3 regions of the Photobacterium sp. AWH4_225 genome follow, and region 2 is predicted to be linked to each of the others. Evidence: riboswitches for the same ligand, from Rfam matches in the RefSeq annotation. Region 2 holds a riboswitch; each other region holds the start of a gene.
What was found. Region 2 has a riboswitch for thiamine pyrophosphate ahead of thiD (bifunctional hydroxymethylpyrimidine kinase/phosphomethylpyrimidine kinase). Riboswitches for the same ligand answer to the same signal wherever they lie in the genome.
Positions count from the first base shown of each region.

Region 1: it holds a riboswitch for thiamine pyrophosphate, as region 2 does, so the genes downstream of both, thiC (phosphomethylpyrimidine synthase ThiC) here and thiD (bifunctional hydroxymethylpyrimidine kinase/phosphomethylpyrimidine kinase) in region 2, are expected to answer to the same signal.
Region 3: it holds a riboswitch for thiamine pyrophosphate, as region 2 does, so the genes downstream of both, thiB (thiamine ABC transporter substrate binding subunit) here and thiD (bifunctional hydroxymethylpyrimidine kinase/phosphomethylpyrimidine kinase) in region 2, are expected to answer to the same signal.

Region 1 covers NZ_JBSWTF010000001.1:11,511-14,788, reverse strand. The annotation lists gene thiC (phosphomethylpyrimidine synthase ThiC) at 1-1,325, opposite strand, end outside; TPP riboswitch at 1,444-1,541, opposite strand; gene ACXAD4_RS00080 (voltage-gated chloride channel family protein) at 1,652-3,019, opposite strand; fluoride riboswitch at 3,103-3,166, opposite strand.
Region 2 covers NZ_JBSWTF010000004.1:2,313,658-2,316,935, reverse strand. The annotation lists gene ACXAD4_RS27585 (PhnA domain-containing protein) at 185-757, shown strand; TPP riboswitch at 955-1,051, shown strand; gene thiD (bifunctional hydroxymethylpyrimidine kinase/phosphomethylpyrimidine kinase) at 1,125-1,952, shown strand; gene ACXAD4_RS27575 (ABC transporter ATP-binding protein) at 1,973-2,761, shown strand; gene ACXAD4_RS27570 (ABC transporter permease) at 2,748-3,278, shown strand, end outside.
Region 3 covers NZ_JBSWTF010000002.1:56,666-59,943, forward strand. The annotation lists gene thiP (thiamine/thiamine pyrophosphate ABC transporter permease ThiP) at 1-378, opposite strand, end outside; gene thiB (thiamine ABC transporter substrate binding subunit) at 416-1,396, opposite strand; TPP riboswitch at 1,506-1,633, opposite strand; gene ACXAD4_RS16505 (DUF547 domain-containing protein) at 1,785-2,567, opposite strand; gene leuD (3-isopropylmalate dehydratase small subunit) at 2,722-3,278, opposite strand, start outside.

The sequences.
Region 1 (3,278 bases), on a different contig from region 2:
TTTTCCTTAATCATGTGCATCGGCACATGCCCCGGCCCTTCAATCATCACCTGGACATCATATTCCCAGGCAATCTTGGTCAGCTCACCCAAGGTACGCAATTCACTGAACTGCGCTTCATCGTTGGCATCAGCCACCGAGCCAGGACGCAGACCATCACCCAGTGACAAGGCAATATCGTACTGGGCACAGATTTCACAAATCTCCCGGAAGTGCTCGTACAGGAAACTTTCTTTGTGGTGCGCCAAGCACCACTTGGCCATGATCGAGCCGCCTCGCGAGACAATACCGGTGACCCTTTTCGCTGTCATCGGGACATAGCGCAATAGGACACCCGCATGGATAGTGAAATAATCCACGCCCTGCTCAGCCTGCTCGAGCAAGGTGTCACGGAACACTTCCCAGTTGAGGTTCTCAGCAATACCGTTGACCTTTTCCAACGCCTGATACATAGGCACTGTGCCGATAGGTACCGGGCTGTTGCGGATGATCCATTCGCGGGTTTCATGAATGTTACGGCCAGTTGATAGATCCATAACGGTATCGCCACCCCAGCGGGTCGACCACACCAGCTTTTCCACTTCCTCTTCAATTGACGAACTAACTGACGAGTTACCGATATTGGCGTTGACCTTGACCAGGAAGTTGCGGCCGATGATCATCGGCTCGGTTTCAGGGTGATTGATATTCGATGGGATAATAGCCCGGCCTTCAGCAACTTCGCGGCGGACAAACTCAGGTGTTATTTCTTGTGGCAGGTTGGCACCAAATGCCATACCAGGATGCTGCTGGTTTAGCACCTCATCACGGTATTTCGCCCGGCCCATGTTTTCGCGAATGGCAATAAACTCCATCTCTGGAGTGATGATCCCCTGACGGGCATAATGCAGCTGGGTAACATTTTTGCCCGGTTTGGCACGGCGGATACGAGCCTGTTGTTCAAACCTCAGTTCATCAAGGGTGTCATCAGCTAAGCGCTCTTTAGAATACTGAGAACTTAGCTCGTCCAGCAGCTCAGTATCCCCCCGCTCCTCAATCCAACTTTCACGGAGCTTAGGTAGGCCAGCATAAATATCAGCTGGCTGCTCAGGATCGGTATAGAAACCAGAGGTGTCATAGACCCGTACCGGTTCATTAGGCTCGAAAACAGGGGACTCTTTGGTACCACCAACAAGGCTATCAGCCAGGGCAATCTCGCGCATCGGTACGCGGATATCTTCACGACTCCCGGTAACATAAATTTTCCGGGAATTCGGGTAAGCCTGGGTGGTCAGTGAGTCGATAAATTGTTTCGCTTCCAGTCTCGCTTGTTTGCGACTCGACATAGCAATTTCCTTTTTTGTCCATAACAGGGAAGTTGCTTGGCGGATGGGTGCGTAAACAAGAGGCTATACGTAGGGTGTATAGTGTCGTCTGATACTGCCACTGTGAATACAGTGATACAGAAGAGTCTCTCTTGTTCCCTTCGCAGGTATTAGCCTGATCAGGTTCTACGGATCCCGCAATGCGGTCTCAGCCAAATGGCACTCCGACAAGTTGAACTAGCAGTATATGAAAGGGGTTCCGCCTCGGCAAGGCAGAACCCACAGTTTTAATACTTATTTAGCAAAAACATTGCTACTTTTGCATAACACCACTGAGTGCTACAAATTTATTTGAAACGCTTCACAAGTGTCTTGAGCAATGACGAGTGGGTCTCCCTCAGTTCACCAAGCTTATGGGTGATCTTCGGCGCCCCTTCCAAATCAAAAAGCTTAGGTACTGCAACTCGCTGCGACGAGTAAATGCCGGTATGGCCACTGAAGTAGTAAGCGGTATAACACGCAATGGCAAAGTACAGCATGTGCTCAGCACCAAACAGTTCTATGCCCATAATGGTACAAGCGAGCGGCGTATTGGTTGCTGCTGCAAACACAGCAAGAAAGCCTAGAGCAGCAAACAGATCGACCGGTGCGCCCAGCACCCAGGCCATGGTATTGCCCAATGTCGCCCCAACGAAGAACAACGGAGTCACTTCACCGCCTTTAAAACCGGCAGCAAGGGTGATGGCTGTTAGTAACAACTTGAGTAGCCAGCTGTACCATTCAGCGCCACCTTCCTGGAAGGCCGTCAAGATACTCACTCCCCCTTCACGGCTCGAATAGACGCCCAACCCAATGTAGTCGTAGTTACCAATCAGTTGTACTGCACCGATGACAATCAAACCACCCACGACCACAATTAAATACGGGTTTTTGAGTGTCGCTTTGAAGATGTCTTTAAAGGCATGGGTCAGTTCACCGAACAGGTATCCTGCCAAACCAAAAACCACGGCAGCAATCACAATCTTAGCGATCATCAGCAGGTCTACTTTAACAGCATGTTCGAACAGAGTAATGGTTTCAAGGAAGTCTATCCGATAGTGGGTATGGTGGACTCCCCAAGCAGAACAAACGACATCAGCCAAGATAGCAGCAAACAAAGCAGGGATAATTGCATCATAGCGCAGGCGGCCTATCGCCAGCACTTCCAAAGCAAAGATGGCACCAGTCAGCGGCGTGCCGAATACAGCACCAAAACCTGCCGCCACACCGGCAATTAGAATCAGTCGGGTATCCGCATCATTGAGTTTGAACTTGCGAGCCAACCAGTGGGTCGATGCCCCGCCGATTTGCACTGCGGTGCCTTCACGCCCTGCCGAGCCACCAAACAGGTGGGTGATCACAGTGGTAATCAACACCAAAGGTGCCATTCGGGCTGGAATACCGGCACCGGGCTCATGGATCTCATCCATAATGAGGTTGTTACCACCCTCGGAATTTTTTCCCAAGTTGCGGTAGCAGTAAACGATCACGATACCGGCCAGTGGTAATAGGTATATAAGCCACGGGTTATCAATCCGGGTCGCAGTTGCCACACTGAGGATCCAAAGGAAAAAGGCATTGAGCGAGCCGACAATAACGGCTACGGGAATGATGAGTAGCGTCCAACGGAGGATCTGGACGAATATTTTAGGATTTGAACTTAATGGATGCGCCATACCATTTCTATCTTTATCTCGAATTACTCTCAAGGATAGATGCTATGGCAAATAACAAGCCCCACCATAGACGGATCTATCCTACTACAGCAGGAGTCATTATCTCGGTTGAGCGGTTAAAGGTGGAACTCCATCACCCGCCATGGCGGTTTCGCCAAGGCAATAAACAAATGCTACCGCTTATCCCTATTAACAACAAGAGAAATAATAAATTAGCAAAATGAAATGGCCCAACATTGCTTCGCAGAAGCAACATATG
Region 2 (3,278 bases):
CCTACATTTTTGTTGCATTATTTTTACCTTCTTATCGGGTTAGACTGTTTTTTGTTCGTAAGTCAAAATGAGAGTAATGTGATCTTGATCTTCATTCCTTTTCTTCTCAGAATTAAATGGCATAATAAACCGAACAATTACCTGTATGGTATCTAAGACCATTACACTTCCTTGGAATATTCCTATGAGCATTGAATCGATCGTTAAAGAGCGCTCTGGCGCTAAATGTGAACTATGTGGATCAGAAGACAGTCTGAGCGTTTATGAAGTTCCTGCTTCTCCTGACCAAACAGCAGGTAGCTGTGTGATGGTATGTGGAACTTGCCGTACAGAGATCGAAGACGCAGAAACACTGGATCAAAACCACTGGCGTTGCCTGAATGACAGCATGTGGAGCCAAGAGCCAGCTGTTCAGGTAATGGCTTACCGTCTTCTTAAGCGTCTGTCTTCTGAAACATGGGCCCAAGATCTGCTTGATATGATGTACATGGAAGAAGACATGATTGAGTGGGCAGAGAAAGGCATTGCCCTAGCTGAACTTGACGCTATCAAAACAGTAGACGTAAACGGCACTGCTCTTGAGGCGGGTGACAACGTCACAATCATCAAAGATCTTCCAGTAAAAGGCTCTAACCTTGTCATCAAACAAGGTACCGCTGTTCGTGGTATTCGCCTAACAGATAACCCTCTGCATATCTCAGGTAAAGCGGCAGGTACTAACATGGTGATCATTGCTGCATACTGCAAAAAAATGTAATGACCCCAGGCGGCCACGGCGTGGCTGCCTACTTATTCTCCTTCTGTATTATTCTTCATCCATCACCTCATTTTATTCCTAACATGTTTGCCCTATCGTAAAAAACATGTTTAGATTAGCCACATCTTCAGGCATTTAAGCCAGAAAACTGTTTTTTTTAGGTCAATATTCAATATTGGCCATTTAGTACAAATTATATCCGTTAGTCGGGGAGCCGAGCGCTGAGACCACGTAGTGGGACCCGTTGAACCTGATCCATTTAATAATGGCGTAGGGAACTAGCTGCATTGCCCTATCTCGCACCTTCCACAGGCTCGATGAATAGTTTCGATGGCATTGGCTACCTTACGTCTTAACAGAGGTATCTATGCCAATTTCATCAAAGACCCCAATTACCCTTACCATTGCTGGCTCTGATAGCGGCGGCGGCGCAGGTATTCAAGCAGACATCAAAGCTATTTCTGCAACCGGCGGTTACGCATGCTCTGTCATCACAGCACTAACAGCCCAGAACACCCAAGGCGTGACCGGCATCCTCGGCATCGACCCCAATTTTGTTGAGCAGCAACTTGACGCTGTGTTTACAGATCTTGATGTAAAAGCCGTTAAAATTGGCATGCTAAGTGATGCGAATATTATTCGCATGGTGGCCAAAAAACTTCGCCAATACCAACCAAAGTTTTTGGTTATCGACCCCGTCATGGTCGCGACAAGTGGTGATTTACTGCTTGAGCAAGATGCGATTTCAACACTGAAATCTGAGCTACTGCCACTGGCAGATGTTATCACCCCTAACCTGCCTGAAGCTGCAGCTTTAATTGGCTCAGCGCTTCCTGAAACCGAACAAGCAATGACAGATATGATCGCTGCATTACGTAGCATCGGCTCTCGTTCAATCCTGCTCAAAGGTGGTCACCTTGAGAAGGATGAGTTCAGCACCGACTTGCTAATTCTAGAAAACGACGTAATCCGCATGAGTACGCCGCGAATTGCAACACGCAATACCCATGGTACCGGCTGTACGTTATCTGCTGCAACGGCCTCATTCCTTGCTCAAGAGTATCCATTGCAAGACGCAGTAAAACATGCCAAAGCCTACATCACCAAAGCAATCGAGCATGCTGATGAACTTGAAATCGGTTCAGGTCACGGCCCAGTGAACCATTTCTTTGCAGGCCATTTCAAACCAGAGTAAGCATGGAAGCAATAAACAAGATGAAAAGTAATCTTGCATTAAACACATCTGGCGATGCGTATGTTGCTAAAGGGATGGCTGTCAAAATCGAGGATTTAATGCTTCGATATAACGATGCCAGCACACCTTTATTCAGCCAGTTAAATGTTAAGCTGCCAGCTGGTCAATGGACTTGCCTGCTGGGTAAGAGCGGTTGTGGTAAAACAACACTGCTACGCCACCTCGCAGGTCTTCTCGAAGACAACGTGACATGGAGTGGTAATATCACCACCAGCAATGCATTGCCTCTAACCGGCAACATCGCTTACATGGCCCAGCAGGATTTACTGTTGCCTTGGCTCAATGTCATTGACAATGTTTGCTTGAGTGCCCGCTTTGGTAAAGCACAAAAAGCAGACAAACTACGCGCGTTGGCATTGCTTGAAGCCGTCGGGCTAGCCGATAAATCGGACGTGATGCCGAATCAACTCTCTGGTGGAATGCGCCAGCGTGTTGCTTTGGCACGAACTCTGATGCAAGACAAGCCTCTTGTTTTAATGGATGAGCCTTTCTCAGCCCTCGACGCTGTCACACGGCATAAGCTCCAGTCTCTTTCAGCAAAATTACTCGAAGGAAAAACCGTATTGCTGATCACCCATGATCCGCAAGAAGCACTTCGTCTTGGCCACCAAATCTACATGATGTCAGGTACCCCAGCTTCACTCAGAGGGCTACCCGTACCTTCGAATCTTCCGCCAAGACAGTTTGATGGTGAGCTCGCAACCCACCAGCAAGGGATCATCAATGAGCTGGAGAATGATTATGTCTGATCAATCGATATCTTCGAAGCTACAGAACCCTTTGTTGGAACAGCAAGAAGCTAATCAGCATACCAGTAAGGTCAATAAATCACTGTTGTCACAGCATATCTCCCGCTTTGTCATTAGCGTGGCAATTATTATGGGTCTATGGCAGGCCAGTGTCGTTATTTTCGACCTACCGCCTTTTATATTGCCGGGCCCAGTAGCTGTTATCTCCAAGCTAATTGAACGAGCAGATGTTCTGTGGCACCACACAGTGGTAACTGGCACTGAAGTCCTTTTTGGTTTACTTCTTGGCTTAGCAATGGGGCTGTTCTTTGCCCTGCAAATGCTGGTCTTTGAGCCTCTGCGTCGTTGGCTACTGCCAATACTGATCACTAGCCAAGCTATACCAGTATTTGCTATCGCGCCCATTCTGATGCTATGGCTCGGCTATGGCATGGCGTCAAAAATTGTCATGGCTGCACTGATCATTTTCTTCCCTGTCACGACATGCTGTTATGACGGCCTTCGCCATACACCAAAA
Region 3 (3,278 bases), on a different contig from region 2:
CAGGCCATAGAGGGAGAAACTGCCCTGCCATCCCAGCTTAGCCAGTAAGCTGGTTAATACGCCGTTGTTGCCGTAGATCGCCAGCAGGCCGAATACCGCGACCAGTACCGGCAAAACTAAGGTCATGGCAAAGATCCGCATCAGCAAGGCTTTGCCCGGGAACTGCCGGCGTGATAGCGCGTAGGCGACGGGAATGGCAGGTAGGGTACTCAGTAGGGTTGAGAGCAGAGCCTGGCTGAAGGAAAAACCTGTAATGTGACGTAGATAAGGATCATGCCATAGCGAGGCAATATCGAGATCGCTAGCTTCATTGACCAGGGCGGCGAGGGCGCTTACCACCAGGCAAAGAATGAGCCCGGCGGTGATCAGGCCGGGCATCAGTTGGGTGTTGCGTGTATTCAAAAGTAAGTGCCTACTACTTGGTCAAGGCTTGCTGCCACTCGCGAACCCAGCTGCGACGCTGCTTGGCAACATCTTCGGCAGAAAACTCCAGGGCTTTGCCCGGCAGGGTGAGCAGCTTGAACTCGGCTGGCTGGGCGACATCCGTTACCGGATACATCCAGTTACCCGTCGGGATCACTGACTGGAATTCAGGCGTTAGCATAAAGGCCAGGAATTGGTCCGCCAGGGCTTGGTTCGGGCTGCTTTTCAGTTTCGCGGCCACTTCTACCTGCATGTAATGGCCTTCACTGAAATCGGCGGCTTTGTACTTGTCGTCCTGCTCGGCGATCAGGTGGTAGGCTGGCGAGGTGGTGTATGACAGGACCATATCGGACTCGCCTTTGAGGAACATGCTATAAGCCTCGGACCAACCTTTGGTGACAGTTACAGTCTTGCCGGCCAGTTGCTGCCAGGCTTGCGGGGCCTTGTCGCCGTATACCGATTTCATCCATAGCATCAGGCCTTGGCCCGGCGTAGAGGTACGCGGATCTTGATAGATGATGGATAGGTCATCACGGTTGACCAGCTCATCCAAGCTTTTCGGTGGGGTTTCCAGTTTGGTGCTGTCATAGACAAAGGCAAAGTAGCCGTAGTCGTAAGGGACGAAGGTGGTATCGCTCCAGCCGTTTGGTAGGGTTAGCTTGCTGGTGTCCACTTGGTGCTCGGCCAGTAAGCCGGTTTTCTTGGCTTCGGCAATCAGGTTGTTATCGAGACCTAGTAATATGTCGGCCTTGGTGCGTTTACCTTCAAGCCGGATACGGTTGAGGATGGATACACCGTCGTCCAATGCCACGAACTCCAAATTACACTCGCACTGCGCCTCGAACGCTTTTTCGATAGCAGGCCCCGGCCCCCAGTCGGAAGCAAAAGAGCTGTAGGTGTATACCGTAAGGGTGTTGTCCGCAGCCAATGCCGGCATGGCGGCCAACGTAACAAGTGGGAGTAATTTTTTCACTATGCGCTCCTGATGCTCTTGCGTCCGGCAAGAGGAAAAATAATCGTACGAGCGGCACAGGGTTGAGCAGAAAGCAGGCGTCATGCCGGCTTTGCAAGATAAGAAGGCTTACCGTGGCGAACTCAATTCCTACGCCAGTACTAACTGGATCAGGTTCTGTGGGTTTTGCCGCAGCAATCTCAGCAGCTTATAACAAGGCCTATTTGGTCAGGTACAAGCGCTCCCCAATGAGAACGTTTGTTATTGTAATGTGGCGGGATACAGGTTGCCAGCAGGAAGGCAATATTATGCTAACTGGTCCTTTGCTAAAGGCTGCTATGCGAACGGCTCCTGTGCAAACGTCTCCTGTGCTAATAGCTCCATCGATGAAGCTATACGGTTGATCAGGCTACTTGGCATCGTTGAGCGACCAGTTGTAGTCATAGCTGACGTTACCAAGGGTAATTGATGCTCCTTGACGGTACTGGTTGATGTGCTTTTGGAGCTGGGCTGTGGAGCCGAAGTCGCTACCATACCATTCATAAATCGAAGAGAGCTGGGTTTTATTGCCTTGAGGGTTGACGCCCTTGCGGCTGTTGATAAAGCGGGTGGCCGATTTTTCCAGCAAGCGTTCGGTGTTGCTTGCAGTGAAAGCGTCGGGCTGGAGATCGGGGCAACCCAGGCTGGCACAGTTGACGACATAGTGAATGCGCGGATCGCGCCAGATCGGACGTAAAATCCGGTGCTCGATATCGTTGAGGGAAAGCGTCTTGCCGTTAATGGTGAGCACTTTCTCATCCCAAGGGCCAAAGCTGAAGAAGCCACCCAATTTTGTGATGGAAGAGACCGGGTAGTTATCGAGGATCAATTTGACTGTTTGGGCATTGTAGAGGTTAACCCAGTAAGCAAACTGTTCGTTGCGGTTTAATTGGTGCGGGTTTAGCTTGGTCAGGTCGCGCAGGTAACGGTCCAGTTCATACTTGTCGCCGTCCGAAACCCGGCCATAGCGAAACAAGGTTTGTTGGGGCTGGACGACCAGGTACTTATCAAGCAGGCGCTGCCAGCGACTGTGATCAACCTTTTGTGAGTTAGATGTGGCATATTGCTGCCAGTAAGGCCAGAGATCGGCTTTGGGGGCGGCAACGGTGCTGGCTGATAGCAAGAGAAACAGCAGGCTGACAAAAAAGCGCATAGAACATCCTTAATCTTGGTCCCAAGAGACGACAGGGTTTAGCTTAGACGACCTGCTGGTAGCTAGGTTTATTGCAAAAAAGACAAAAAAACGCCCCAGTCATAGTGAGCCGGGGCGTTAATGTTATCGGTTTTTAGTGAAGACAGTAACGGCGTTACGCCAAGAACGCAGGGATCTTGCTTTCGTATTCGGCAATCTTGTCTTCGTGCTGCAAGGTCAGGCCGATGTTGTCCAGGCCATTCAGTAGGCAGTGGCGACGGAATTCGTCAATCTCGAAGCTATATTGCTTGCCGTTGGCCGTTACTAGCATGGCCTCCAAGTCAACGGTGACCTCCGCGCCTTCGTTTGCCTCGACGTACTGGAAGATCTCATCGACTTCCTGCTCGGTCAGGCGAACCGGCACCATCTGGTTGTTGATCGAGTTGCCGTAGAAGATATCGGCAAAGCTCGGAGCAATCATTACCTGGATACCGTAATCAGCCAGAGCCCATGGCGCGTGCTCACGGGATGAGCCGCAGCCGAAGTTTTCGCGCGCCAGCAAAATGCTTGCACCTTGGTAGCGCGGCGCATTCATCACAAACTCTGGGTTTGGCTGCTCGCCAGCATCATCTAGGAAGCGCCAGTCATGGAATAGGTGCTTGCCAAAACCTGTGCGGGTCACTTTTTGCAAAAACTGCTTCGGGATAATGGCATCGGTATCGACGTTGGCGG